3 regions of the Actinoallomurus vinaceus genome follow, and region 3 is predicted to be linked to each of the others. Evidence: riboswitches for the same ligand, from Rfam matches in the RefSeq annotation. Region 3 holds a riboswitch; each other region holds the start of a gene.

Region 1 (9,575 bases), on a different contig from region 3:
ACTTGCCAAAGGTTCGACCGCTCCTGACGTGGTGAGTCGCGAAGTAGCCGAAGCAGAAAACGGCGAGCCAAAGAGTCGCCGACACGGTAGGCAGGAGGGCATATCCGACTATGACCGGGCTCAGGACGACCCCATCGATGATTGCCGCCCCGATGCGGCGTCCGCCACTCGCGAGCGTTACTTTGGAACGCGCCATGTCCGACGACTTTACCGATTGCGGACCCCGAGCGTGAGGTGCGGACACCCTGATGGGCAGGTCGTCCAGGTCAGTTGTCAGCGCCCGCGTTAGCAACCGGCCCACGCTTGGGCCTGCTTCGCGACAGGTGTCACCCCCAGGAGTGGCCCATCAGCGCGGCGATCAGCACCCCGGGAACGGCACCCAGGCTGACGACGGCACCGGCCAGGAACAGGGGGACAGTGAAGATCAACGATAGCGGACTCAACAGCGGTGGCCAGAAGGCCCGCAGTTCGGGCCTGTCGCCCTCGATAAGCCACAACCGGCGAGTCGGCAGCGGTTTGAGGGATCCGCTGGGCACGCCACGCCGGTAGATCAGTTCCCGGCCTTCGGAATCGACGTAGACGTAGTGCTGTTCCCAGGGAGCCTCGTCGACCTTGCGCCAGGCTTTCTTGGCGGTATGGCGGTACTCGGCTTCGACGAGTCCCCCCTTGACGGCACCCCGGATGTCGTTCAACACCGCCCATGCGAATATGCCGCCGCCACCAGCCAATCCCAGACCCACGTTCAGAAACAAGATGCTGCACAGCGCCATGATCCAAGTGCCCACGGCGATCACCGCGAGGGTGTACACGACCAAGGCCACGAGGCCTGCCCGCAGCGCCAGTTGCTCCGGCATGTAACGGTCACGCAGCCGGGGCCTTGACCGGCCGTCCGCCGCACCCGTTTGTGTGGGAGTCGGTCGAGGGACGTCCGGACCTACTGGACCGGCGGACGTCGTCACGTTCGCTCGGGGCGTTCGGCTTTTGGCTTTCGGCGTTGGGACGTTCGGCTCCGCCATCCCCGCTTGGGGAAGCGAGGTGCCGACGAGATGGGTGTTGAGGCGATTCAGCGCGGCCATGCCGGCATCGAGTTCGCGTCTGGCCAGCGCCACGTCACGGCCGGCCTCCCGCTTGGCGGCCTCATAGGCGTCCAGGGCTCGCGCATACTCCACGGCCATCTCGTGAGTAGAGCCCGGACGATCGACGGCGAACGGGTGCACCGCAAGCATTTCGCCGAACACGGTCAGCTGGGCGTCGAACCGAGCGGCTTGCTCCCGCGCCTTACGCCGCCGCTCCCCGAGCGGAATCACCCGGCCATCATGCTCCCTCGAATCATTTGCGACCAGTGGATATCGCCAGACATGCCCGCCCGTGGTCCGCGTTCGGGGACGCCGTCCTCGTCGACCGCTGAGCCGTTCGCCTTCCACCACCTGGCCGCTTAAGCCATGCGAACGCTCTGTAATCAAGCAAGCGGCCCGAGTAGGCGGATCGCACAGCATAGAGGGGTCTACACCGATGTTCGCCTACATCGCGTTAGCAAGCATGCGCAAATCGTACCGTTTATCACGATTCGGTGACTTTGCCCCCATTGACCCCCTAGACTCCTCACCACTCGGCGGTCCCACGTGTCACACAAAAACCATGGCCGCCGGCCGAATCCCTGCAGTTCAGGGAACCGGGGACCCAAGTACTTGGGGTGAATCCGCAGCGCCCGGCGCTCGGTAGGGCATCTCCCGCCCGAACCCGACAGCTAACCCGGTAGGCGTGAGGAGAGGAGTTCGTACGTGACATCTTCATATTCGCGGCTCATAAATTCTGGCCGCCTGGGAAGCATTGCGGCCTTGACGGTAAGCGCCGCTCTTCTTCTCCCCTCGAGCGGCGCAAACGCGGCTACCGGCTCGTCTGCGGCGACAGCGAAGAAGAAACTGGAGAAGCTGAACAGCCAGGTCGACATACTCGCCAATAAGTACGATAAGGCCAAGACACAGTTGGACGCCGCAAAGAAGCATCTTTCCGCGATCAACAATGAAGTGGCCACAGAGAAACCCAGGTATCAGAACCTCCGCATCCGGGTGGCACAGATGGCCGTCGCCGCCTACAAGAACGGCACGCTCGACAGCACCAGCGTCCTCGCCTCCAAGGACCCCAATGCGGCGCTGGATAATATGTCGAACTTCACCGCGCTTTCCAACAGGCGAAGCCAGGAGATGACCGCACTGTTGGGATCGACCCAGCGCCTCCGGCGCGATCAGGAAGAAGCCCGGGCAACGCTGCAGACCGTCACCACGACCACAGCCGCACTGAAGGCGCAGAAAGCCACCGTCGAGAAGGCAATCGCCAAACAGAAGGCACTGTTGGCCAAGATCGGCAGCCCCAGCGGAAGCACCAAAAGGACAAGCAGCAGCAATAGCAGTGGTTCGAAAAGCAGTAGAAGCTCCACCGGCTCCGCATCCAGCCAGGCCGGCAAAGCGGTAAATTATGCCATCGCCCAGCTCGGCAAACCCTATATCTTTGGCGGGACAGGCCCGACGGGCTACGACTGTTCCGGGCTGACGATGATGGCCTGGCGTGCCGCCGGCGTCGATCTTCCCCGCATCGTCCCGGACCAGTACAACGCCATCCGCCATGTCGCCAAGTCCGATCTACAGCCCGGCGACCTGGTCTTCTTCGACAGCCTTGGCCACGAAGGCATTTACGTCGGCGGCGGTAGATTCATTCACGCCCCGCACACCGGCACCGACGTGCAGTACGCCAGTATGTCCAATACCTACTGGGTCTCGCACTACGTCGGCGCCGGCCGTCCGTAATCAGAGGGCCGACGCACCGCGTCCCGGTCGGCCTGCCACCGGGACGCGGGTACGGACGACCGGAGGCGGGTCAGGAGACGTTCAGTGCGGTGTCGTCGAGGACGAACGAAGTCTGCAGCTGCGACCCCTCGGTTCCGGTGAACTTCAATGTGACGGCCTGGCCCGCGTAGGCGGCGAGACTGTAGCTGTGCTGCTGGTAGCCGGTGGCGGCGTTGAGATTGGAGAAGGTCGCCAGGGTCGACAGCACGGTGCCCGAACTGCCCAGCACCTGGACTTTCAGGGTGTCGTAGGCGGTCGAGGTGGACGTCTCGGCGGTGTCGATGTGCAGCCAGAAGCTGAGCGAGGCGGTCGAGCAGGCCGCCGGCACGGTCACGGTTTGGGAGAGCGTGTCGGTGTTGGCCGTTCCGTAGCCGTTGAGCCAGGCGTCGTAGGCGCCGGTACGGGGCGGCTCGCTGGAGGAGGTGCTGATGACACCCGAGGTGGCCGTCCAGCCGGCGCCGGAGCCGGACTCGAAACCGGGGTTGGTGAGCAGCTGCGCCGGGGTGCACGAGGAGGTCGGGGGCGGCGTGGTGGTGTCGCCGGCGCCGGCGAGCCACTCGGTCGCGTTCAGGCCGAGTTGCGCGTCGGTCGCCTTGGCGTCGTTCCAGCCGTTGTACAGGGTGTTGCCGGACTGGCCGGTGCCATCGTCGATGTCGGAGCTGTCACCCCAGAAGGCGACCCGGCCGTTGCCGAAGGTGCTGGTGGCGAAGAAGGCCCCGGTGGTCCCGCCCGGCGTCGCGGTGGTCAGGTAGAGCAGGCCTTTGACGCCTGCGTTGTCGGCCGGGTGCAGGGTCACGGTGGTGCCGTTGTAGAGGGCACCCGCGGTCACGGTTCCGTACGGGCCGTGCAGGACCGGGTTGGTGCTGTCAGTGATGGCGGTCGGGTAGCCGCTGGCGATGTTGAGCAGATCGACGCTGAATCCGAACGGGTCGGTACTGTCGACCGTGTTGTTGGTCATCAGGTCGTTAATGATCTTCGGCGAGTCGGCGCCGTCGTTGTTGCGGTCGCTGCCGGTGTGGTCGGAGATCAGGAACAGCCCGCCGCCGTTCTTGACGAATGTCATCACGGCCGTCTTCTCGGCCGTACTGAGCAGGACGTTGGGCTCGGGCAGCACGAACTCGTCGAAGTTCGACAAGTCCTGGGGGTTGGAGGAATCGCCGTAGGTGATGGTCTTGCCTGGGGCGAGGGTGTCGAGGGTGTAGTTGCCGGTCTTCTGCAAGGCCACACCCCAGGCCGAGATGGCGCCGGTCCAGTCCGTCTCCACTGACGGCGAGGCGTTCTGCTTCGTCGGGTCGGGAATGCTCGTACTGATGATCCAATCGGCGTTGCCCGCGGTCTCGGCCTTGCTGTCGTCGAACAGCACACGGTGCTTGGTCACCGCCGCCGCCGGGTGAGAGTTCGCGACGACCACAAGCGTGACGGCAGCGAAGGTGAACGCGGCAATAGCGAGCGCGGTGATCGCGCCCAGCAGACGTGCCCGGGTCGTACGAACCGGGATGGCAAGGGGCTCGAACATTCGACACGCCTCTCGGGCGGAGATGAGACGTTCTGAGTGTCAGTTCAACGGCACTGCGCGGTCCACGTACGCGTTGACAACCGTCGATGTCGAGATCTGTTCGATATTAGGGTTGACGACGCGCCCAGGCGCGGAACTCGCCGGCTGGTCGGCCCCATCGCGAGTCAGGTACCCGCGCTGCGACGGGCGGACCAAGCCTCGTGGGCGCTGCGGACGCGAGCCCACAACACCTCACGGCCGGCGGCACCCAGATCGGTCAACTCCAGCCCGAACACCTCCGCCAGCACCTCGTACCACTCGCTCCTGGTCTCCAGGACACGCCGCCGGTCCGGGCCGGGGCCGATCCGCCGCAGCACGCACCCGATGAGTGCGTCGACGCCGTCGGCGTCGCGCCGCATCACCGTGCACGTCCGCACGTACCCCGACTCCGGGGACGTCGACAGGTCCACATGCCGGTCGAGGAAGTCGGTCACCACCGCGGGCCGCATCTCGAAGTCCATGCCGGCGAACGTTCCACGCGGATCGTGCTCCAGCCGCCAGCCACCAGGCTCGACCTGCGAGCGCCCGACCCGGAACCGGAACGGCCCCTGGACATACTCCCCCACACGCAGCGGCAGCGGCTCGTGCAGCCCGTCGCCCAGCCCCGCGTCCACCAGCCAGGCTCCCTCCGGGCATTCCCCGGACGGCAGGCCGCGCACGGTCAGCGCCAGATGGTTGGCGAGCGCCGGACCCGGAGGAGGCACGACATCATGCTCCTGCACTCCGGCCCGGTGCCAGGTCACGTCATAGCCCAGGGCGCGCAGCAGGAGGGAGAACGCGCCATTGAGGTGGTAGCAGTAACCGCCGCGTCCGGCCACGATCCGCGCGGCGGAGTCGTACGGGTCGATGGAGGTCAGCCGGCCGAGGTGGGCGTCGAGGGCCTCGTAGGCAATGCGTTCGACCTGCGCGGTGTGAAGAGTGCGCAGGCCCGCGACGCTGGGCGGTCCCAGGTCGGAAACGCCGAGGCGTCGAAGATAGGCGGCCGTGTCGAACGCGGGCATCTGCCACCTCCGGCACGCATCGTAAACCGCCGCGGAAGCGGTACGCCAAGCAGTGATGGCTCCCGCCGCGGCCCTGACGCACGCCCCAGTACGACGCCCGACCCGAGTTGCTCACGGCCGCCGACCTAACGCTGATCGACGCCCCGGAATCCCAGGCTGGTGCGGTCGGCGCCGGATGGGCGGGTCACCCGAGCTTGAGCAGTAGCTCGGCGAGCTCGCCCGGCAAGGTGATCATGCAGTCGTGGCCGGTCGGCAACTCCCACACCTGTGCCGGGGAACCGTTGGGCTGTATCGCGGGGACAGATCTCCGTTCATAGCCTTTCGGCACGCCGGCGACGCAGTGGATGTGCGTCCGTGGGATCCCGTTCACGGCCGGGTTGTCCAGTCGGACCGGTTGCTGGAAGCAACGCACCGACTGATCCGACAGCATCGTGCGCAGCCAGGCGACGTCCACCGGATCGGTGACCCCGAACAGACCCGAGGACGGCGGCAGCTCCGGAGGCGGAACCCGCCAGCCACCATCGGACTTCGCGGCGAGGTCGATCATGCCCTGGGTCAGGGGCATGACGTCGGCCGCGCTCTCACCGTCCTCCGGGACCATCGCGTCGAGGTAGACCAGATGTGCGATCCGATCCGGCGCTCGGTTGGCCGCAGACGAGATGACCAGCCCGGCGTAGCTGTGTCCCACGAGTACCACCTCGGTGAGGTCTTCCTCGGTGATCAGCGTGACGATGTCATCGACGTGCGTGTCAAGCCCTACCTCGGGGCTGAGCAGATGCGCCTTGTCTCCGTGGCCGGTCAGCGACGGGGCGAGCACCCGATGTCCGGCCGACGTCAGGAACGGGACCACTCGCTCCCAGCACTGTCCGCTATGCCAGGCGCCGTGTACCAGGAGATACGTTGACATGTCTCGCTCCTTGCTGTGCTTGTCCGCACTGGGGGCGGAAGGATGGGGGTCACCAGCCGAGTCCTCCTGGAAGGCGTCGGTGCCGGTGATGGTCATGCCGACGACGGCCGCGGTCTCCCCGACGGGTGGGCCACCGTCCATACCGGCGGTGAGGTCGGCGTCGGCTCGGTGAACCGCTGATCAGGCTGCCGCCCAGGCTCTGACCGAGCCAGGGCCCCCACGTTCCTGGGGGTGGCAGGACCAGGCACGCACGCGATCGTCCGAATTACCGTGGAGACATGACCGAGGAACCGAACCCGCTGGGCGACTACATTCGCGCCCGCCGTGAGCGCGTCACTCCCGAGCAGGTCGGCATCCCCGTCTCGGGAGTGCGGCGCGTGCCGGGGCTGCGCCGGGAGGAGGTCGCGATGCTCGCCGGCATCAGCGTCGACTACTACCTCCGCCTGGAGCAGGGCCGCGATCGCAACCCCTCCGTGCAGGTCCTCGAGTCCCTCGCCCGCGTGCTGCGACTCGACGACGATGCGACGGCCTACCTGCTACGCCTCGGCGCGGACAAACCCCGAAGGTACCGGCGCCGGGCCCGGAAGGAGACCGTCCCTCCGGGCATCGCCAAGCTGGTGGCCACGCTCCCGCTACCCGCGCACGTCGAGAGCCGCTACCTCGACGTCCTCGCCGCCAACGCCTTGGCGACGGCGCTGTCACCGCGTCTCGCGGCGGGAGCCAACCGCCTGCGGGACGTGTTCCTCGACCCTGCCGAGCAGGCTCTCTACCCGGACTGGGAGAACGCCACCGTGGTCATGGTCGCCGGCTTCCGCGACTCCGTCGGCACCGACACGGACGACCCCCGATTCATCGAGCTCGTCGGCGAGCTCTCCCTCGCCAGCCCTCGCTTCAGCCGGCTCTGGGCCCGCCACGACGTACGAGTATGCGAAGGCTCCCCTTTGCACATCGACCACCCCCAGGTCGGCAGTCTCCGGCTGAACCGGGAGAGGCTGGGCTTCGCCGGTGCGGCAGGCCAGAAGCTCGTCGTCTACCACCCGGACCCCGGCACTGACAGCGCCGAAAAACTGGCACTCCTCGCCTCCGTCATGCAGACACCGGCTGCGCCTCGAGACGCCACCGCGGGCGACCGGGATTCACGTTCGCCCGGCGCGCCGAGAAGATGACGCCGGCCGAACGGGCGGCCGATCGCCCGCACGACGCCCTACTTCGGTACCTGGAAGCCGCCGATCTTCTGCTCGAGCAGTTCGGCCAGCCGCAGCGGGGTGCGGTCCTCGAACATCGGACCGATGAGCTGCACTCCCACCGGCAGACCCTCGGGGGACCGGCCCGTTGGTACGGCGGTGGCGGGCAGGCCGGGCATAGTGGCCAGACCGGCCCAGACGAGCTGGTCGAAGTACGGGTACCCGACGCCGTCGATGTCGATCCGGCGTTCCAGCGGATTGGGGTTGTGGTCGTGCGGGAACGCGGGAGTGGGCGTGATCGGACACACCACGGCATCGAACTCGGCGAACAGCTGCCGCCAGCCGTGGCGGTGGAGTTCGCGATGGTTGTTGGCCTCGATCCAGTCGCGGTGGCTGAACACCATGGCGCGCAGCCGCGTCGCGTCGAGACTCTGGTCGTCTGCGCTCAGTCCGGCGGCGCGGGTCCGCAGCTGCTCGTACGATTCAATGGGAAAACGCGCAACGGAGCCCGAAATCAGCAACTGCATGTAGAGCGTCGCGGCTTCGGTCAGATCGGGCAGCAGCGGACTGTGCCGTTCGACGCGGGCGCCGCCGTCGACAAGCGCGTCGGCCACCCGGTTCACGCCCGCCCGCACAGCGGACCCGGTCGGAATGAGCGGATGCTCCTCGAGCACCAAGACCCGGAAGTCGCAGAGCCGCTCGTGGCGCGCGGGCGGCAGCGTCACGTCGTACGCCACACCGTGCGTCAGCGGGTCCGGTCCGGCCATGACGTCGAGCAGGAGCGTGAGGTCGCGGGCAGTGCGCGCCATCGGACCGACGACGGCCAGATCGAGGTCGACGGGCAACGGCGGCGCCGGCGGCGCGACCATGCCGCGGGTCGCCGCCAGCCCGAGCGTCGGCTTGTGCGCATAGATGCCGCAGAAATGCGCGGGGGTGCGCAACGAGCCGGCGAGGTCGGAGCCGATGGACAGCGCGCCGAATCCGGACGCCAGAGCCGCCGCTGATCCGCCCGAGGACCCACCCGACGTGCGACCGTGATCCCACGGGTTGTTGGTGGTGCCGTAGATCTCGTTGAAGCTCTGGATATCTTGCAGCCCCAAGGGCACATTGGTCTTGCCGAGCACCACCGCGCCTGCGGCCTTGAGCCGCGACACCTGCACCGCGTCCTCGGCCGGCATGTAGTTCCGGTGTAGCGGCATGCCCCAGGTCGTGGGCAGCCCGGCGATGTCGTAGGACTCTTTGACCGTCACCGGAATGCCGAGCAGCGGCCGGTCCTCACCCCGGGCGCGCGCCTGGTCGGCGCCGCGCGCGGCGGCCCGTGCACGGTCGAAGTCCGGCACACAGATCGCGTTGATCGCCTTGTCGTCCCGCTCGATACGGGCAATCGCCTCGTCGGTCAGTTCCGCCGAGGTCACTTCACCGGCGCGCAAGGCAGCCGCGAGATCTTCGGCCGTCTGAAAATTCCACTCCATGAATCCGACCGTAACGGCCTCTGGAACAGGCCATAAAATGCCGCTTCGCGCAACGGGATGGGTGTCTCCATACTCTCGGCGCTTCCGTCGCCTGCGATATCGGTCTCGTCGTAGCCGTGCCGCAGTAGGTTGTTGACGTAGTTGGAGCGTCGCGAGGCGCAGCGTTCGCGGCTCGAGGGCGGCGAGGACGCGACGGTCGCTGGGAAATCCTTCGGCGTCGAGTGTCAGGGCTCGATGACCAATTCGGCGATATGGCCGTCACGCAGGGAGAACCGGAATCGCAGGTCGACGACGCCACCGGGGAAGTCACCCTCGAGGTGGTGCACGGCCACGTAATGGTCGTCGTCGATGCGCTGGGCCGCGACGAGCTTCATGGTGTAGGTGTACTCACCGCCGGCGCGCGCCAACCAGTCGCGGATCTCGCGCTTACCGCGGTAGGTGTGGCCCTCATCGACGGCGATGGCGTCCTCGGTGTAGTACGCGAGGGCCAGGTCCAGGTCACGGGCCTGGTGGGCTGCCAGGTAGTCGTTGATCATCTCGGGCAGCTTGCGGGTATCGATCGCTTCACTCATGTCACGGTCCTCTCTGCATCGTGGTGTCGCGCATTCAGGCT
Region 2 (9,575 bases), on a different contig from region 3:
CCTGGCCTGGGCGGCGGCGCCCGGCGTCATCCGCGCCCGTCTCGACCTGGCCGGGGGCCGGTTCCACGAGGCCGTCGCCGAGGCCGAGGCCGCCCTGGCGAGCACGCGCGACCTGGGACCGCACCTGCTGACGTCGTCCGCGCTGGCGGTGCTGGTCGCGGCGACGCTACGGGCCGGCGATCTGACCGCGGCGTGGCGGTACGCCGAGGCGGAGCGGCCCGCGCTGTCCCAGTACGGATCGCCGCACGCGGAGGCCGGGTTCCATCTCGTGCGGGCACAGCTTGCCGTCGCCCGCGACGGGCCGGCAGCGGCGGAGGAGGCCGTCGTACGGCTCTGTGACGAGGCCGCGGCGAACTGCTGGACCCTGGTCGGCGAGCCGACCGCGGCGCCGTGGCTCGTACGGACGGCGCTCGCCCTCGGCGACCGGGCCCACGCTGAGCGGGTGGTCGCGGCGATGGACCGGCTGGCCGCGGACCACCCTGTCTTCGCCGACGTCGGTGTCACCGCGACGCACGCGCGCGGCCTGCTCGACCGTGATCGGGCCGCCCTGCGGCGCGCCGCCGAACGATACGCCGACCCGTGGGCGCGCGCCTCGGCGGCGGAGGATCTGGGAGGCCTGCTCGCGGCGGACGGCCCCGGGACACGCCGGGAGGCCATCGGCGGCCTGGACGCCGCGCTGGCGGGCTATTCGGCCCTCGGAGCGGTGCGCGACGCCGCTCGGGTCCGCCGCCGGCTCAGGCGGCTGGGCATCCGGCGCCGGCACTGGAGCCGGGCCGACCGGCCCGTCTCCGGCTGGGCCAGCCTCACCGACACCGAACGCCGTGTCGCCGAGCTCGTCGCCCAGGGCCTCACCAACCGCGAGGTCGCCGATCAGCTGTTCATGAGCGCGCACACCGTCGCCTTCCACCTGCGCCACATCTTCCGCAAGCTCGAGGTGGCCTCCCGCGTCCAGCTGACCCGGCTCGCGGTGGAGGTCGGCGACTGATCGCGGGAGAACACTGGCCTCTCCCGTCACATCAGCATCATTCAGCGACAAATGGCCTTTCTAATCTCATTAGGCGAAATAGTCGCAAGATGCACACCAGTTGTGTTCTGCGAGGCTTCGTAGCGCCAGTCTCGGCGATTAAGTGACCCAGATCACATAATTGCCTAGTGTTATGCGCGTGTTTTGTCCTGCTATGTTCCTATAACTCTCGCGGCGCCTCGTATGCGTCGCCCGCATATCCGCCGGCGATGGCCAATCCGTCGTCCCAGGCGATAGCGCGTTTGCGAAGACGCGTGCCCGGGGCGCGCTCGACCGAGCCGGTTCATCTCCAAACCGCGCGCCGCCATCACAATGGCGGCCATTCCCCCATCCTCTTTTGACGCCGTCCGTCGTACGGGCGGCCCGCTGAATCCGCGCCCCCCGCGGAACCGGGGACCCACAGAAGTCCCGGGGTGAATCGGCACGTCCCCTCGTGCCGTAGGGCAGCTTCCCGCCCGAACCCGTCAGCTAACCCGGTAAGCGGAATGGAAGCCAAGGAGTTCCCCCGGTGCCCTGTGTCCCCCGACCCGAGAAGACGCCGTCCGCGGTCCGTCTCATTCCTGCCTTCGCCGGCATCGCAACAGGCGGTGCGGCCGCGATCATTTTGACCGCGGCCGGGCCGGCCGAGGCGTCACCCACCGTTGCTCTTCCCCACCATGCCGTGGGCGCCTCGGCCGCGATCCCGTTCCCCCCGGCGAGCCAGGCCAAGCAGTGGCCCATTCCCGGCCGGGGACTGGACGCCAGGCCCATTAAGAAACCGAAGGAGAATCGTCCGCAGAAGGTGCCGACCGCCGCCGACGCGCTGAAGCTGGCCCTCTCCCAGGTCGGCACGACGGAGACCGCCGCCGGCGGCACCAAGTTCAACCAGTGGTTCATGTCCTCGCCGTTCGCCAAGAGGGGCGTCCAGCGGGACGGCGGGTCGATCGGCGACTACGCCAACGCGAGTTGGTGCGACATGTTCGTCACCTGGGTGGGCGCGCAGGTGGGCGTCAAGGGAATCGGCGGCGACGCCTTCACCCCGGAGCACGCCCGGTGGTTCCAGCAGCAGCATCGCTGGGGAAGCGCTCCCAAACCCGGCGCGGTCGTGTTCTTCGCCTGGAACGGCGGCCACGGCATCGACGACATCGACCACGTCGGCCTGGTCGTCAAGGACAACCACAACGGCACCATCCAGACCGTCGAGGGCAACACCGACGACGCCGTGCGGATCCGTACCCGCAGCACCGACCAGGTCGTCGGCTACGGCTATCCCCAGTACGGCTGACGACCGCGGCCTCCCCGCGCCGACGCCGGACCCTCTGACGTCCGGCGTCGGCGCGATCGGCCCGGCCGAGCGTCCCTTCGGGGACGCGATCCATGCGGGTCGGCCTCGTCCACGGGGTGTTCGGCCGCGTCACGGCGAGCGATGCCGGTGATCACCGGACTCGGTGATCACGACCTGGAGGTGTCCGGGCGCCAAACGTCGGCCGAGTCGGCTTCCAACAGGGAGTCAGGTGGAGGTTCCCAGACCGGTCCGGCGTAGTGGGCGATCGCCTTCTCAACGATTTTCGGGGGGGTGCCGAACTCGTCAATGCGGCCCACAGGGACCCAGCCATTTCCTGGACCTTCTTCGGCGTTCTTAGGCGGGCTCCAATGCGGGTTCGGGTAGACGTAGATATAGGCTTCGCCATCCTCGTGTCTCATGATGGTCACCTTGGCCACGTCGTCCCACTCGTAGGCGTGGCGTTCTTCGCCGACGGTGACGTCCAAGCCGGACGCGGTGATCACCAGTCTGCGTGCGCTCCCCCGCAATGCCTCATACATGAGGAAGACCCCCAACAGCCCAAAAATTGCGCCGACTACTATCAGAAACCAGACTGGGCGGGGAGAACGAATGACACCCCCATACCATCCGAAGCAGCACAGGACTACGCCGCCGAGCCCCGAAAAGAAGCTGCCAGCGTCGTTCCGCAGAGTCGTCTGGTAGACGACGCCGGGCGTCACGACCCGTGCGGGCTTGGCCGCGCCCGCCACGTCAACTGTGCCCCACGCCTGGCACGCCCCGCAGCGCCCGACCCACTTGGACGTCTGCCAGCCGCACTCGGCGCAGCGGTACGCCTGCTTCACGCTCTTCGCGCCGCCGTCGAACGGGGTGTGAGATGGGGTGCGCGGGCCGCCGGTGGGTGGTTCGCTCGCGGGTGCCAGACGTGTGGCGACCATGGTCTGGAGGTCGCCGGGAAGCCACGGGCCAGGTTCGCCCCCATCCGACAACAGGCCGATGAGGGCGGCGGGTGTCGGACGGCCGGCCGGGTCTTTGGCCAGGCATGCGTGCACCACGTCGGCCAGGCCGCCGTCGAGGCCGGTCAGATCGGGGTCCTGGTGGACGATCCGGTAGTTGAGCGCCTCGACCGGCCCCTCGCCGAACGGCCGCACCCCGGCCGCGTGGGCCAGCACCAGGCCGAGAGCGAACACGTCGCAGGCCGGCGTGAGCGGCTGACCGGTCAGCAGTTCCGGGGACATGAACCCGGGCGTGCCGACGCGGGCGGTGGCTCCGGAGGCGTCGACGGCGCGGGCGATCCCGAAGTCGATGACCCGGGGCCCGTCGGCGGCGAGCAGGATATTGGACGGTTTCAGGTCCCGGTGGATCAGTCCCTCCTTGTGGATGGCCTTCAACGCGTCCGCCAGCCCCGCGCCCAGGGTGCGGAGCGTCACCGCCGGGAGCGGGCCGTGTTCGGCGAGCGCCTCGGCGAGGGAGGGGCCTGCCACATACGCGGTGACCATCCACGGCCGGTCCGCGTCCGGGTCGGCGTCCACCACCGGCGCGGTGTGGAAACCGCCGACGGTGCGGGCCGCCTCCACCTCCCGCTTGAAGCGGCGCCGGAACTCGCCGTCGGCGGCGTACACCGGATGGACCAGCTTGACCGCGACCGGCCGGCCACCGGGAGAGCGACCGAAGAACACCTCTCCCATTCCACCCGCACCCAGCCGCGCCGACAGCACATGGTCACCGACCCTGGCCGGGTCACCCGGCCGCAACGGATCCATCGGCATTACCGCGACCTCGCAGCGGACACCGGCAGAGCGTGGAGGCACGGAACGGGCATGCCCCGAATTTAGCAAACAAAGATGTCTCTTTGAAGATTCAGTCGCGAGCCGACAGAGCCACCCGGCGCCGACCATCGTGACCAGGTTCCAACCGACGCGATCGACCTTGTGTCAGGTCTATTGAGACAACGGCCGAACACGCCAGACCAACGGAGACCGCGTCAGCTCAACCGAGCCGGGACAGCGCGTCACGGATCTCACACTCGGTGGGCGGTGGAGTGCGATTTGCGCCTCATATCGTAATTCTGCGATAGTTCGATGCGTTCTGATCGGTGGCGTGAACGAAGGAGAGTGCGATGGGCGGCGTCGACGGCCTGGATCTCGGGAGGTTCGGGGTCTACACCTTCGACTTCGAGCACCGGTCGGCCGCGCGGATGCGCGAGTCGATCCAGGAGCTCGAGGAGCAGGGATGGCAGGCGTTCTGGTTCCCCGAACTCCTCGGGCGGGATGCGCTCACCCACGCGGCCTACCTGCTCTCCTGCACCGAGCGGATCCGCGTCGTCAACAGCATCGCCCAGATCTGGTCGCGCGGGGCCCGGTGGGCGTACGGCGCCGCTCTCCTCCTCGCCGACGCGTACCCCGACCGGCACGTGCTCGGACTGGGATTCGGCGGCGAGCCGCGGCCGGGGGTCAAGCCCCTCGCGGCCATGGTCGAGTACCTCGACGAGATGGACGCCGTCGAGACGCCCAACCCCGTCCCGCAGGCCCCGATCCGCCGCATCCTGGCCGCGTACGGGCCCAAGATGCTCGAACTGGCCCGCGACCGCGCCGCCGGCGCCCAGACCTACCACGTCAACGTGGCGCACACCGCGCAGGCCCGGGAGATCCTCGGACCGGACGCGTTCCTGGCGGTCGAGCACGCGGTGCTGTTCGAGTCCGACCCCGGCAAGGCCCGCGCGATCGCCCGTGAGCACCTGCACCCCTACCTGACCACCCCGTACAACGTCGCGAAGTTCCGCCGGCTGGGCTACTCGGAGGAGGAGATCGCCGGCGGCGGCAGCGACCGCATCGTCGACGACCTCGTCTTCTGGGGCGACCTGGACGCCATCGCCGAGAAGCTCCACGCCCACATCGACGCCGGCGCCGACCATGTCGCCGTGCAGGTGATCGGGGTCGAGCCGGGCCGGTCCGCGATGCCGCAGTGGCGGATGCTCGGCGACGCGCTCCTGCCCCGCTGACGGCGGCAGCCTGACCCACAGGGGGCTCACCACAGGGGGCTCACCTCCGGGGGCGAATGCACTGGCGCGACAGTCACTCTCAGGTATCTGACGGACACTATCCGTCAACCGTCGATACTGTTACGTTTCGCATTGCCTCGGCTACAAGACGTGGCCGTCGGCCGGTGTGTCACGGCACCGGCCGGCGTTCCCCCCGGCGTCGTGGAGGTCCTGCCATGGAGCGAATGATTCTCGTCGCCGTCGACGAGCGACCCGACGCGGACTCGGCGATCGCCGAGCAGCTGCGCCGCCTACGTACGGCGATGGACGAGCATGACCTGCAGGTCCGCTGGACGCACCGGAGCGCCGACGCGCTGGCGGTGATCCGCTCGGACGCGACGCTGACGGCGGTGCTGGCGACGTGGGACGCCCCCGGCGCGGAGGAGATCATGGAGGCGGTGACCAGCCGGTTCCACCGGCTGCCGGTCTTCCTGCTGACCGCCGAGCACGAGCCGCGCGACGTCCCGCTGTGGGTGTACGAGGTGATCCAGGGCTACGTCTTCCCGCTGGAGGACACCCCCGACTTCATCGCCGGGCGCATCGCGCACGCGGCCGAGGAGTACTCCCAGCGGATCCTGCCGCCGTTCTTCGAGGCGCTGCGGCACCTGGAGGACCGCCACCGCTACTCCTGGCACACCCCCGCCCACGCCGGCGGCGTGGCGTTCCTGAAGTCGCCGGTGGGCCGGGCGTTCTTCGACTACTACGGCGAGCGGCTGCTGCGCACCGACCTGTCCATCTCCGTCCCGGAGCTGGGTTCGCCGCTGGAGCACACCGGGCCGATCGGCGACGCCGAGCGCAACGCCGCCCGGATCTTCGGCGCCGAGCGGACGTTCTTCGTGGTCAACGGCAACTCGACCGCCAACCGCATCGTCGGCCACCACGCGGTGGCCCGCGACGAGCTGGCGCTGGTCGACCGCAACTGCCACAAGTCGATCCAGCACGCCCTCGCCATCAGCGGCGCCCGGCCGGTCTACCTCGTCCCCGAGCGCAACGGGCTCGGCCTCGCCGGGCCGATCCCGGCCGAGGCGCTGTCCGGACCGGCCGTACGCGACCGGCTGGCGGGCCATCCGATGACGGCGAGGGCGGCCGGCCCCGAGGCCACCTACGCGGTGATCACCAACTCGACGTACGACGGCCTGTGCTACGACGCGGTCCGGGTCGCGGAGCTGCTGGGCGCGTCGGTCCCGCGCGTGCACTTCGACGAGGCCTGGTTCGCCTACGCCCGGTTCAACCCGCTCTACGAGCACCGCTACGGCATGGCCGTCGACGAAGGGTCCCTGCCCGGCCCGGTACGCCCGACGGTGTTCGCCACGCAGTCCACGCACAAGCTGCTCGCGGCGCTGTCCCAGTCGTCGATGCTGCACGTACGCCCGTCGCCACGCGCGCCGCTGGACTACGACCGGCTCAACGAGACGTACCTGATGCACGCCAGCACGTCGCCGCTCTACCCGATGATCGCCTCCCTGGACGTCGCGGCGGCGATGATGGACGGGCCGTCGGGCTCCTTCCTGACCGGCGAGGCGATCATCGAGGCGATCCGCTTCCGGCAGGCGATGGTGCGGCTGGCCCACCGGATCCGGGAGGACGGCACCCGCCCGGACTGGTTCTTCGGCGTGTGGCAGCCTCCCCAGGTCACCGACCCGCGCACCGGCGCCACGGTGCCGTTCGAGGACGCCGCCCCGGAGCTGCTGGCCACCGAGCCCGGCTGCTGGACGCTGCGGCCCGGCGCCGCCTGGCACGGGTTCGACGGCCTGGACGACGGGCACTGCATGCTCGATCCGATCAAGGTGACGATCACCTGCCCCGGCGCCGAGGCGACCGGTGGCACCACGGAGTGGGGGATCCCCGCCCGGATCGTGGCCGCCTACCTGGAGCGGCGCGGCATCGTCGTGGAGAAGACCGGCGACCACACTCTGCTCGTGCTGTTCTCCATCGGCATCACCAAGGGCAAGTGGGGCACGCTGATCGACGCCCTCATCGACTTCAAGAACGCCTACGACGGCGGCCTCCCCCTCGCCGAGGTCCTGCCCGGGTTCGGCCCGGCCGGGGTGACGCTGCGGGCGCTCTGCGACCAGGCCCACGGCCGGCTCCGGGGTTCCAAGCTCGGCGTGCTGCTCGACCAGGTCTTCACCGACCTGCCCGAGCCCATCCTGACCCCGGCCGACTGCTACCAGGCCCTGATCCGGTCGAGGACCGAGCGGGTCCCGCTGAGCGAGCTGGCGGGCCGGACCTCCGCCGCGACCGTCGTGGTCACCCCGCCCGGCATCCCGATGCTGATGCCGGGCGAGTCCACCGGCCCTGACGACGGGCCGCTGATGGAGTACCTGCGCGCCCTGGAGGACTTCGACCGCGCCTTCCCCTTCATGACCACCGACATCCACGGCGCCCACCGCGACGACACCGGCCGCTACTGGATCGAGTGCGTCATCCCCTGAACGCCCCTGCGCCGACACCCCGCCGACGGGGCGTATTGTCCGGATATGGGCATTTGCCGTCGGCGGGGAGCCCGGCGACCGAACGCCCTTCACAGGGGCCGCCGGTACTGCTCCTCCGCGCGCCGACGCCCCGCCGAGCTCACGGACCTCCAAGCCCCACCGGCCACGCGGCAGGCCAGTCCGGTCGGGGCGATCCGGCCGACGATCGATGTGCCGGGCGGCGCCGGCGAGGACCTCTGCGGCCATGACGCCCGGCGGCGCACGGCGGGACCGCGAGGAGAGTTCAGTGGCCGCGCACGATGAACGGCCGGACGGCCTCGACCTCCTGGACAGGGAACTCGCCGCGACCGTCCTCCGTACGGGCGCCTCGGCGGGGAGAATCTACCTGCTCGACGAGGACGAGCCGGTGCTGAGGCTCGCGGTGGTGTGCGGCATACCACCCGAGCTCGTCACGCCATGGCTGCGCGTGCCGCTGTCCTGGCCGAGCCCGGCCGCGGACGCGCTGCGGGAGGAACGCCTGGTGTGGGTGGGCCGGCAAGAGGACATGGCGCGCGTGTATCCACGTGTCGCGGCCATGTGGCCCTACCATCTCGCGCTCGCGGCGGCGCCGCTGATCGGCGCGCGCCGCCCCTGGGGGGCGCTGATGCTCACGTGGCCCCCCAGCCACCCGGCGACCGCCAGTCGCCGCGAACGAAGCCACATCACCTCTCGCGCCCGGCGCATCGCCCGGCTGCTGGACGAGGCCGCCCGCCCCGCCGACATCCCCGGCCGGCCGCGCATCGTCCCGGTGCACGGCCGGCCGGCTGCGCGCTCGACGCGATTCGGCCTCGCGGCCGTCGGCTTCGCCGAACGCCTGCCCGAAGGCTGCGTCGCCCTGGACCTCGAGGGACGTATCACCTTCGTCACCACCACCGCCACCGAGCTCCTCGGTCTCAGCGCCCAACAGCTGCTCGGCACCCGGCCCTGGCAGTCGATGCCCTGGTTGGACGACCCGGTCAACGAAGACCACTACCGCACGGCGGTGATGAGCCGCGAGCCGGTCTCGTACGCCGTCCTGCGGCCGCCGGACCAATGGCTGGAGCTCCAGCTCTACCCTGACGTCAGTGGCATCAGCGTCCGCGTGACCCCGATCGACACGGGCGAGAAACGCCGGCCCACGCACTCGTCTCCTCCCGCCGACACGGTCGCCACGGCCGCTCGCCCCGTCCGCGTCGGACGGCTGTACCAGCTGGTGCACCTGGCGGCGGCGCTGACCGAGACGGTCGGCGTACGGGACGTCGTCGACCTGGTGGCCGCCCAGATCCTGCCCGCCTTCGGCGCCGATGGCATGGTGATATCCGCCACCGAGGCCGGACGGCTGAAGATCCTCGGTCACTGCGGTTACGACCCGGAGGTGATCGAGCGCTTGGACGGCCTGCCGCTGGACACCGACGTCTCTCCCGTCAGTCAGGTCCTCACCAACGGTGTGCCCCACTTCTTCGCCGATCCCGATGAGATGTCCGCCGCGTATCCCGAGCTTCCCTCGCTCAGCGGTAAGCAGGCGTGGGCGTTCCTTCCCCTGATCGTCTCCGGGCGGCCCGTCGGCGGCTGCACCCTCACCTACGACCGTCCGCATCACTTCACCGCCGACGAACGCGCCGTCCTCACCTCCCTTGCGGATCTGGTCGCCCAGGCGCTGGACCGCGCCCGCCTCTACGACGCGAAGCTGGACCTCGCCCACGGGCTGCAGCAGGCCCTCCTGCCCCACGCCCTCCCGGCCATGTCCGGACTCAACGTCGCCGCCCGATACCTTCCCGCCTCCCACGGCATGGACAT
Region 3 (9,575 bases):
GCGGCGCTCGACCTGACCGACATCGTCGAATCGGCCGCCGACGCACTGGAGGAGGCCTCCGCCGAGGAGATCATCCGGTGGGCGATCGCGACCTTCGGCGACCGGATCTGCGTCACGTCGTCCATGAAGGACGCCGTGCTGGTCGACATCGCCTCGAAGGTCCGCCCCGGCATCGACGTGCTGTTCGTCGACACCGGCTACCACTTCGCCGAGACGGTCGGCACGCGTGACGCCGTCGAGGCCGTCTACCCGGTCAACGTGGTCAACGTCACCCCCTCCCGGACCGTCGCCGAGCAGGAGCGCGACCTCGGGCCCCGGCTGTACGGCCGGAACCCGGACCTGTGCTGCCACCTGCGCAAGGTCGAGCCGCTGAACCGCGCGCTCGAGCCGTACCTCGCGTGGATCACGGGCATCCGGCGTGAGGAGACCTCGCACCGGCGCGGCTCGCGCGTGGTCGAGTGGAACGCCGCGCGCGGGAAGGTCAAGGTCAACCCCCTCGCCCGCTGGACCCAGGCCCAGCTCCACGACTACATCGAGGAGCACGGCATCCTGGTGAACCCGCTGCAGTACGACGGGTACCCCTCGATCGGCTGCGAGCCCTGCACCAAGCAGGTCGCGCCGGGCGAGGACCCGCGCAGCGGACGCTGGGCCGGCACCGGAAAGACCGAATGCGGCATCAACCTCTGAGCACGCGGACGATCCCGCTGGTCGTGGTGGCCCACGGCAGCCGGGATCCCCGTGCGGCGGCGACGATCGAGGAACTTCTCGATCTTGTTCGTCGTTCATCGGGGGTGCGGGTCGTGACCTCGTATCTCGACCACGCTCCCCCGGCCCCGGGGCAGGCGCTCGGTGGTCTCGTCGGAGAGGGGGCCGACGAGGCCGTCGTGCTCCCTCTGCTGCTCACCGCGGCGTACCACAGCAAGACCGACATCCCGGGGGCGCTCAGCGAGGTACACAGCGCCCACCCGCGGCTGACCCTGCACTACGGGGCGACGCTGGGCCCGCACCCGCTGATGACGCGGGCCCTGGAGCGGCGGCTCGCCGAGGTCGGCGTCCGCCCCGACCCGGGCACCGCTCTGGTGCTCGCCGCCGCCGGTTCCAGCGATCCGGCGGCGAACGCGACGATCGGCCGGATGGCGCGGGACTGGCGCGGCTGGCGCTCCGTCGTCCCCGCGTACGCCTCCGCGGCCCGTCCCACCCCTGCCGAAGCCGTACGCATGCTGTACGACGCGGGCGCGCCGCGAGTGGCGGTGGCGTCCTACTTCCTGGCCCCGGGCTACTTCGCGGACAAGGTCCGCGAGGAGTCCCTGGAGGCCGGGGCGGTGGCGGTCTCGCCCGTGCTGGGCGCCGCGCCCGAGGTGGCGGAGATCACCGTGCAGCGTTATCGCGAGATCCTGACGCGTGGCGATCGCGTCGCGGCAGCGGGCTGACACCTTCCCTCCGTGGCGCGCTGACACCTTCCCTCCGTGGCGCGCTGACACCTTCCCTCCGTGGCGCTCCGGCGCGCCTCCTACCGGGCGGCGGTCACCTGCCGTGACGGGCCGCGGAATACCCTGCGCCGTAAGGCTGTTCGGATATGTGGCGACGCTGATCGCCCTTTGCGGCCACTCATGATTGTTCTGGCCGGAAAGGTAAAAGTCGATCAAACGGCTGCCGGATTGATCTTTATAGCGATCTTTGTGGCACCCATCACGTGACTTATGTCCGACGGTGGTATTTGGCACGTCGCTATTTGTCTGATATGTTCCTCTCAGTCCGGCGACGCCCCCCACGCGCCGCCCGACATCCGCCGGCACGGCCGGCCCACCAGCGCAGACAGCGCGGCGCGAAGACGCGTGCGAGGGCCTCCGTACAGAGCCGAGACGGTTCATATCCCAAAACGCGCCACTCCCGTGGACTACCCGTTGATCCATTTTGGAGCGGGAGCGGCAACGTCGAGTCCGTGAAGATCACGGAGCCGGGGACCCATCAGAAGTCCCGGGGTGAATCGGCACATCCCCTGTGCCGTAGGGCCGACTTCCACGCCCGAACCCGTCAGCTAACCCGGTAGGCGTACTGGAAGTAAGGAGCAGAACCTTGTCCGCGAGTCCGCCCTGATCTGAATACCGGCCGTCACCGCTACCCCTAGCCCGGCGACGGCAGACGTGTCTCTTTGTTCGAGCCGCCCGCATGAGCGGGCGACCCGCTGAATCCGCACCTCGCGGAACCGGGGACCCACCGCATCACTGGGGTGAATCGGCACATCGTGCCGTAGGGCAGCTTCCACGCCCGAACCCGTCAGCTAACCCGGTAAGCGGCATGGAAGCCGAAGGAGTACCCCCCTGTGTCCCCTCGACACGCCAAACCCCGCTTCACCCTGAACCGCAAGACCCTCGCCGGCGTCATCGCCGGCACCGCCACCGCCGGCGCGGCCGCGATCACCGTGGCCTCCGCAGGGCCGGCTCTCTCCGCGCAGATCCCCGGTGCGACCCACCAGGCGGCGCACCATGTCGCGCAGATACCGAATCCCGGTATGGGTAGGGCGATCCAGACCAACGCCCTGCGCGACGACCCGCGCGTCAAGACGCGCGCCCTCGCCGCGCCGCAGAAGCAGGTGCAGAAGAGGCTGCCCTCGGCCACGGACGTGCTGAAGCTCGCCGTCTCCCAGGTCGGCACCACCGAGAACGCGGCCGGCGGCAGCAAGTTCAACCAGTGGTTCATGGGCACCCCGTACGCCGCGCGCGGCGTGGCGGAGAACGGCGGGTCCGTCGGCGACTACGCCAACGCCTCGTGGTGCGACATGTTCGTCTCCTGGGTCGGCGACCAGCTGGGCGTCAAGGGAATGGGCGCTGACGCGTTCACCCCGGCCCACGCCAAGTGGTTCATCTCGCAGGGCCGCTGGGGCAACGCGCCCAAGCCCGGGGCCGTCGTCTTCTTCTCCTGGAACGGCGGCGGTGTCGACGGCATCGACCACGTCGGCCTGGTCATCAAGGACAACCACGACGGCACCATCCAGACCGTCGAGGGCAACACGGACGACGCCGTGAAGATCCGGACCCGGAGCACCTCCTCTGTCGTGGGCTACGGCTACCCGGAGTACGCCCAGTAATCGCCCGGGCCGGCGCGTGCCGCGTCGCCGCCGAGCGATGCGGCGCGCGCCGACCTCCCCTTCCCGGGCGGTCCTTCGAATCCCCCTGGCATCGCCCCTGGGATCCCCCCATCCCTCATGCCCCCGTTCCCCCATGCCCCCGAAAGGAATTTCCATGATCAGGTTCTCGACGAAGGCCATCGCCACCGCGGCCGCCGGCGTCACCCTGGCCGGCGCCGGCGTGACCACCGCCCTCGCTTACGGAAACACCCCGGAGTCGGCATCCTCGGCGCAGAGCGCCCCCGCGGCGTCCGCCCCGCAGGCGCCCGAGCAGACCGAGAAACGCGTCGCCACGGCGAACCAGGACCGGCTGTTCGTGAGCATCAAGAAGGACCTCAAGAAGGAGAAGAAGGCGGCCCTGCCCGGCGGCGTCTCGACCGCGACGTCCTTCTGGGACCCGTCGACGGCCTCCGGCAAGCCGATGTCGTACCAGACGCTCGCCAGCCCGTACTGGCCGCTCGGCACCAAGGTGAAGGTCACCTACAACGGTAAGAGCGAGATCGGCATCGTGGAGGACTTCGGCCCGGCCGAGTGGGCCGTCGCGCAGCACAACCCGCCGGCGCTCATCGACCTGTCGGAGAAGATGATGCAGCACCTCACCGGCACCGCGTCGAACTCGATCACGGTCAAGTTCCAGGTCCTCGAACTGGGCAAGGGCGGCGTGTACCGCCACTCTGGCACCGGCTACGCCACGGCCACCGGCAAGGCGTAACCGCCCCCTCGACACCGGCAGGGCGTCACCCGCTCCCCCCCTCGCCTGCCGGTCCGGACGGCGCGGGATCCCCTCATTTGAGGAGATCCCGCGCCGTTCTGCCGTTCCCGACGGCTTGCTGTTCCCGGCGGCTCACCGTTCCCAGCTCACCGTTCCCGGCTTGTCCTTCCCCGGCGGCTTGTCCTTCCCGAGGGCTTGTCCTTCCCGACGGCCGCCCTTGCCCGGAAGGAATGAACTGCGGTTCAATTCTTGCGTGCCCTACCGCCGTACGCCCCGTGTCGAGGCCCGGCTCAGCGCCTCCCGGGACCGCATCCGCGCCGCCGCGCTGGCGGTCGTCGCCGAGCGCGGCTACGCCGGCTGCTCGATCGCGGCCGTCGCCCGGCGAGCGGGCGTCGCGACCGGCAGTGTCTACCGCCACTTCCCGGCAAAGGCCGACCTGGTCGCGGAGGTCTTCCGGGTGGCCTCCCAGCGCGAGGTCGACGCGTTCGCGCGCGCCGCGTCGCTGGAGAGCTCGGCGGCGGAGGGGATCGCGGCGGTGATCGAGACGTTCGCGGGCCGGGCCCTGCGGGCCCCGCGGATGGCGTACGCGCTCCTCGCCGAGCCGGTGGATCCCGCCGTCGACGCCGAGCGCCTGGTCTTCCGCCGGGCGTACGCCGCCGTCCTCGCCGGGCTCATCGGCCGTGGCATCGCCGCCGGTGAGCTCCCCGAGCAGGACGTCGAGGTCAGCGCCGCGGCGCTCGTCGGAGCCATCGGCGAGGCCCTCGTCGGCCCCCTCGCGATCGGTGCCGGCCGTTCCGCCGAGCCGCACGCCGCCGACGACGCGGACGTACGGGTGCATGCCGCCGGCCACGCGAGCGCACCGGAAGATGCCGCGGACAGCACGAACGCACCGGCACATGCCGCCGACGACGCAAACGTACCGGCGCATGCCGCCGATGGCGCGGACGCGCGAACACATGCCGCCGGCCACGCGGACGCGCAGGCCGGCTTGATAGCGCATCTCATCACCTTCGCCCAGCGCAGCATCGGAGCGGTCGATGACGACACATGAGGTCTTCAACCAGGTCCCCCCGCTCGTCGGTCATGACGTGGCCGACGACCCCGCCCTCCTGGACGGGCTCTTCCGCGAAGGCGGCGGCTGGGCGGCCGAGGCCGTCCACGAGCTCGGCCGGCTGGCGGGCACCGAGCAGGCGCGCGAGTGGGGCCGCCTCGCCAACGAGCACCCGCCGGTGCTGCGCACCCACGACCGGTACGGCCATCGCGTCGACGAGGTCGAGTTCCACCCCGCCTGGCACGAGCTCATGCGCGTCGCGGTGGGCCACGGCCTGCACGCCCGGGCGTGGACCGAACGATCCGGGGCGCACGTCGCCCGCGCCGCGAAGTTCCACGTCTGGCGGGTGGACGCCGGACACGGCTGTCCCATCTCGATGACCTATGCCGCCGTACCGGCGCTGCGCCACGCGCCCGAGCTGGCCCGGCAGTACGAACCGCTGCTGACGTCCGGCACGTACGACTTCGGCCTGCGGCCGCCGGCGGAGAAGCAGGGCATCCTCGCCGGCATGTCGATGACGGAGAAGCAGGGCGGCTCCGACGTCCGGGCCAACACGACGCGGGCCGTGCCCCGGCCCGACGGCACCTACCTGCTGACCGGCCACAAGTGGTTCACCAGCGCGCCGATGTGCGACGTGTTCCTCGTCCTCGCCCAGGCGCCGGAGGGCCTCACCTGCTTCCTGCTGCCCCGGGTGCTGCCCGACGGCACGCGCAACGCCCTCCGCCTGCAGCGACTCAAGGACAAACTGGGCAACCGGTCGAACGCGTCCGCCGAGGTGGAGTACGAGGACGCGGTCGCCTGGCGCGTCGGCGACGAGGGTCGCGGCGTCCGCACGATCATCGAGATGGTCAACATGACCCGGCTCGACTGCGTCATCAGCGCGGCCGCCGGAATGCGCGAAGGCCTCGTCCAGGCGACCCACCACGCCGCGCACCGCCAGGTGTTCGGCCGGTACCTCATCGACCAGCCGCTGATGCGCAACGTCCTCGCGGACCTGGCGGTCGAGTCGGAGGCCGCGACCGTGCTCATGCTCCGCCTGGCCGGGGCCACCGACCGCGGCGAGACCGCGTTCAAGCGGCTCGCCCTCGCCGTCGGCAAGTACTGGGTCTGCAAGCGGTGGCCCGCCCACGCCGCGGAGGCGCTGGAATGCCTCGGCGGCAACGGCTACGTCGAGGACTCCGGCATGCCGCGGCTGTTCCGCGAGTCGCCGCTCAACTCGATCTGGGAGGGTTCCGGGAACGTCGCGGCCCTCGACGTACTGCGGGCGATGGTGAAGGAGCCGGAGACGGTGGAGGCGTTCTTCACCGAGGTCGGCCTTGCCGCCGGTGCCGACGCGCGTCTGGACGCCGCCGTCGCCGAGGTCAAGGACTCGCTCACCGACGTCGCGACGCTCGAGCTGCGCGCCCGGCGAATCGTCGAGCGCCTCGCCCTGGTGCTGCAGGGCTCCCTGCTGGTCCGGCACGGGCACCCGGCGGTCGCCGACGTCTTCTGCGCCTCCCGCCTCAGCGGCGACTGGGGCCGCGCCTTCGGCACCCTCCCTCCGGGCGCTGACTTCGCCGCCATCGTCGAACGGGCCCGCCCCAAGATCGGCTAGCGCTCAACCCGGCGTCTCGGCGTCGCCCGCCGCAGGGCCGTCGGCGGACCCGTCGGGGGTCCAGCCGGCGGTCCAGCGCAGGGCGCCCAGCAGATGCTCGCGGAAGTCCGGCTCGGCGAAGGCCTCCGCGGCGTGGCCGAGCGCGGTGTAGAAGGTGCGGCCGGCGCCGTACTCACGGCACCAGACGAGCGGGTGATGTGGTCCCATGCGGCCGCCGCGGTAGCTGTGCTCGTCGACCGTCGCCAGCACCCGGACCTGTGCGGGACCGTCGCGGAAGTCGTACCACTCATCGGTCCGGTGCCAGCGTTCCGGCAGGTGGGCTGTTGCCGGATGAATCCGGTCGAGCACTTTTACCAGGCCCGGCTGCATCTCCGGATGCCCGTTGAAGCGGGCGCCGAGGAGCGCGCCGTATTCGGGCCAGTCGTACTCGGTGCAGGCGGCCGAATGGACTCCCAGGAATCCTCCGCCCTCGGCGACGTATCTCCGCAGCGCCTGCCGTCCCGCCGGTTCCAGGACGTCTCCGCTCGTGGAAAGGAAGACGACCGCGTCCCAGGCGGACGGCTGCTCCGTGGTGAACGCCGCGGGGTCCTCGGTGGCGTGCACGGAGAAGCGGTGTCGCGCGCCCAGCTCACGGAAGGCCGCGACGCCCGCGGAAATGGAGTCGTGCCGGTAGGCCGTCGTCCGGGTGTAGACGAGGATGCTTCGGCCGGCCATAAGTACTCCACAGATAGAAAACGTTTTCTACGCCATGGTACGACGTAGGGATGCCCGTGTCGACATGCGATCCCGGCACGGGTCCGGTCTCGGCCATGGCCGTGCGCAACCCGAACCGAACTCCGATGACCTGACAGGTGAGCGGGGCCGATGAAGCGGCAACCCAGCGGACACATCCCGGCAACAAACCGGCCCGCCCCTCTTGCCTGATCGGTGGCTGGTCCCTACATTCGACAGCAATCGTTTTCTATATCCCGCCCACAGCCCCCGCTATCAGGCGAGCCGTGACCACCCTCTCGTCAGCCGCCGGCGTCCACGCGCTCAGAGCCAAGGAACCGAACATGCCCCAGCCATGTCGGCCGTCCCGAACCCGCAAGCTCCCTCCCCGTGAACTCTTGATCCAAGGAGCAGCCCGATGAACCCGACCAGGAGGCGTCTTCCCGTGGCCGTGGCGGCCTTCGCCGTCGGCGGCCTGCTCACGGCCTGCGGCACGTCCGGTTCGAAGGCGTCCGGCCCGGCCACCTTGACCTACTGGGGGTGGGACCAGGGCCAGGCGGCCGCCGTGAAGTCCTTCAACGCAAGTCACAAGGACGTACAGATCAAGTACACGAAGATCACGGACGCCACGGCGCCGCAGCAGCTGACCAACGCGTTCAAGGCGGGCAACGCGCCCTGCCTGATGCAGAGCACCGCCGAGTACGTCACGACCTACGTCTCGCAGGGCATGCTGGCCGACATCAGCAAGTGGATCGCCCCGCACAAGGCGCAGTTCAACGCGGGCGCCTACGCCGGGACCCTCGTCCAGGACAAGGTGTACGGCGTCGCCACCAGTTCCTCGCCCGCCTTCACCATCTACCGCACCGACGTCTTCAAGAAGTACGGACTCAAGCCGCCGGCCACCTGGGACGACGTGATCGCCGCCGGCAAGACGCTGAAGGCCCACGGCATCAAGATCACCAACTACGCCGGTGAGGACCCCAGCACCCTGGAGACCCTCGCGATGCAGGCGGGTGCGCACTGGTACGGCATCGACGGCGACAAGTGGAAGGTGAACTTCCAGGACCCCGCCACCCTCAAGGCGGCCGCGGTGATCCAGCAGATCATCGACGACAACCTCAACTCCAGCCTGTCCTTCTCCGACTACGCCGCCGTCCAGCGCAACTACGACACCGGCGGAACGGTCACCCGCCAGATCTCCACCTGGCAGATGGCCGGCATGGTGAAGAACTTCACCAAGTCCCTGGGACAGTGGGCGCTCGCGCCCTGGCCCACCTTCAACGGCGAAGCACCCCGTACCCCGGCCGGTACGAACAAGAGCGGTGGCCTGAACGTCGTCACCTCACAGTGCAAGGACCGCGCGCAGGCCGCGCAGGCGGCGCTGTGGCTGTCGACCGACCCCGGAGCGGTCAAGATCATGGCCGACCCGGCCACGGGTGACGGCCTCATGCCCGCGGTGGCCGACGCCTCCCCCTTCATCGACAACGCGCTCCCCAAGACGTTGCTGGGCGACAGCTACGACGCCTCGAAGAAGGTGGTCACCGACAGCTTCCCCCTCGTCGCCACGGACTGGACGTTCGGCCCGGACTGGACCGCCATGTACACCGAGATGGCCACCGGCTGGGCGAAGGTGATGACCAAACAGCAGAAGGTCACCGATCTGCTGGCCCACATGCAGCAGTGGACGGTGAACGACCTGAAGTCCCGCGGTATCAGCGTCGAGGGCTGAGGCGGCATGGTACGCGCGCAGCGCTGGAAGGGCGCCGGGTTCACGGCGCCCTTCCTGCTCGGTTTCGTCTTCCTGTACGTGGTCCCGATCGGCTACGCCGTCGAACGCAGCCTGTTCACCGTCCGGCAGTCCGGGCTGGGGCTGAGCGGCGGCACGACGCGGTTCGCGGGCCTGCACAACTACCAGCGCGGGCTGTCCGACTCGACGTTCCTCGGCGCGGTGTGGCGGGTCTTCCTCTTCGCCTGTGTGCAGATTCCCGCGATGCTCGTCATCAGCCTGCTGCTCGCCCTGCTCCTCGACTACCTGGCCGGTCGTGTTGCCAACCGATTCCGGGTCGCGCTGCTGGTCCCGTACATGATCCCGGGCGTGGTCGCGGCGATCGTCTGGGTCAACCTCTACAGCCCGAACGTCGGCCCGCTCACCGCCCTGGGCAAGGTCTTCGGCTGGTCGTGGAACTTCTTCGCCCCGAGCATGGTCTGGCCCTCCATCGGCAACCTGCTCACCTGGCACGGCATCGGCTACAACATGTTGATCATCTACGCCGCGCTGCAGAGCGTGCCGCGCGAGTTGTTCGACGCCGCCCGCGTCGACGGAGCGTCCGAGCTGCGGATCGCGCTGCGCATCAAGGTGCCGTACGTCCGCGGCGCCCTG

Evidence for each region. Region 3 has a riboswitch for cyclic di-AMP ahead of ABEA24_RS23695 (CHAP domain-containing protein). Riboswitches for the same ligand answer to the same signal wherever they lie in the genome.
Region 1: linked by a shared signal. The riboswitch ahead of ABEA24_RS02280 (C40 family peptidase) and the one ahead of ABEA24_RS23695 (CHAP domain-containing protein) in region 3 are both predicted to bind cyclic di-AMP.
Region 2: linked by a shared signal. The riboswitch ahead of ABEA24_RS43555 (CHAP domain-containing protein) and the one ahead of ABEA24_RS23695 (CHAP domain-containing protein) in region 3 are both predicted to bind cyclic di-AMP.

Annotation. Positions count from the first base shown of each region.
Region 1 is NZ_BAABHK010000001.1:542,746-552,320, reverse strand. Features, by position in the region: gene ABEA24_RS02290 (RDD family protein) at 1-196, opposite strand, end outside; gene ABEA24_RS02285 (hypothetical protein) at 327-1,307, opposite strand; cyclic di-AMP (ydaO/yuaA leader) riboswitch at 1,638-1,776, shown strand; gene ABEA24_RS02280 (C40 family peptidase) at 1,839-2,804, shown strand; gene ABEA24_RS02275 (hypothetical protein) at 2,875-4,359, opposite strand; gene ABEA24_RS02270 (arylamine N-acetyltransferase family protein) at 4,524-5,399, opposite strand; gene ABEA24_RS02265 (alpha/beta fold hydrolase) at 5,584-6,306, opposite strand; gene ABEA24_RS02260 (helix-turn-helix domain-containing protein) at 6,585-7,472, shown strand; gene ABEA24_RS02255 (amidase) at 7,511-8,962, opposite strand; gene ABEA24_RS02250 (nuclear transport factor 2 family protein) at 9,187-9,534, opposite strand.
Region 2 is NZ_BAABHK010000018.1:108,966-118,540, forward strand. Features, by position in the region: gene ABEA24_RS43550 (LuxR C-terminal-related transcriptional regulator) at 1-985, shown strand, start outside; cyclic di-AMP (ydaO/yuaA leader) riboswitch at 1,379-1,521, shown strand; gene ABEA24_RS43555 (CHAP domain-containing protein) at 1,533-2,288, shown strand; gene ABEA24_RS43560 (serine/threonine-protein kinase) at 2,456-4,183, opposite strand; gene ABEA24_RS43565 (TIGR03620 family F420-dependent LLM class oxidoreductase) at 4,405-5,286, shown strand; gene ABEA24_RS43570 (Orn/Lys/Arg family decarboxylase) at 5,502-7,760, shown strand; gene ABEA24_RS43575 (SpoIIE family protein phosphatase) at 8,047-9,575, shown strand, end outside.
Region 3 is NZ_BAABHK010000006.1:438,890-448,464, reverse strand. Features, by position in the region: gene ABEA24_RS23705 (phosphoadenylyl-sulfate reductase) at 1-687, shown strand, start outside; gene ABEA24_RS23700 (sirohydrochlorin chelatase) at 669-1,430, shown strand; cyclic di-AMP (ydaO/yuaA leader) riboswitch at 1,923-2,067, shown strand; cyclic di-AMP (ydaO/yuaA leader) riboswitch at 2,174-2,310, shown strand; gene ABEA24_RS23695 (CHAP domain-containing protein) at 2,324-3,088, shown strand; gene ABEA24_RS23690 (RlpA-like double-psi beta-barrel domain-containing protein) at 3,243-3,839, shown strand; gene ABEA24_RS23685 (TetR/AcrR family transcriptional regulator) at 4,093-4,890, shown strand; gene ABEA24_RS23680 (acyl-CoA dehydrogenase family protein) at 4,877-6,484, shown strand; gene ABEA24_RS23675 (ThuA domain-containing protein) at 6,488-7,198, opposite strand; gene ABEA24_RS23670 (ABC transporter substrate-binding protein) at 7,614-8,924, shown strand; gene ABEA24_RS23665 (carbohydrate ABC transporter permease) at 8,931-9,575, shown strand, end outside.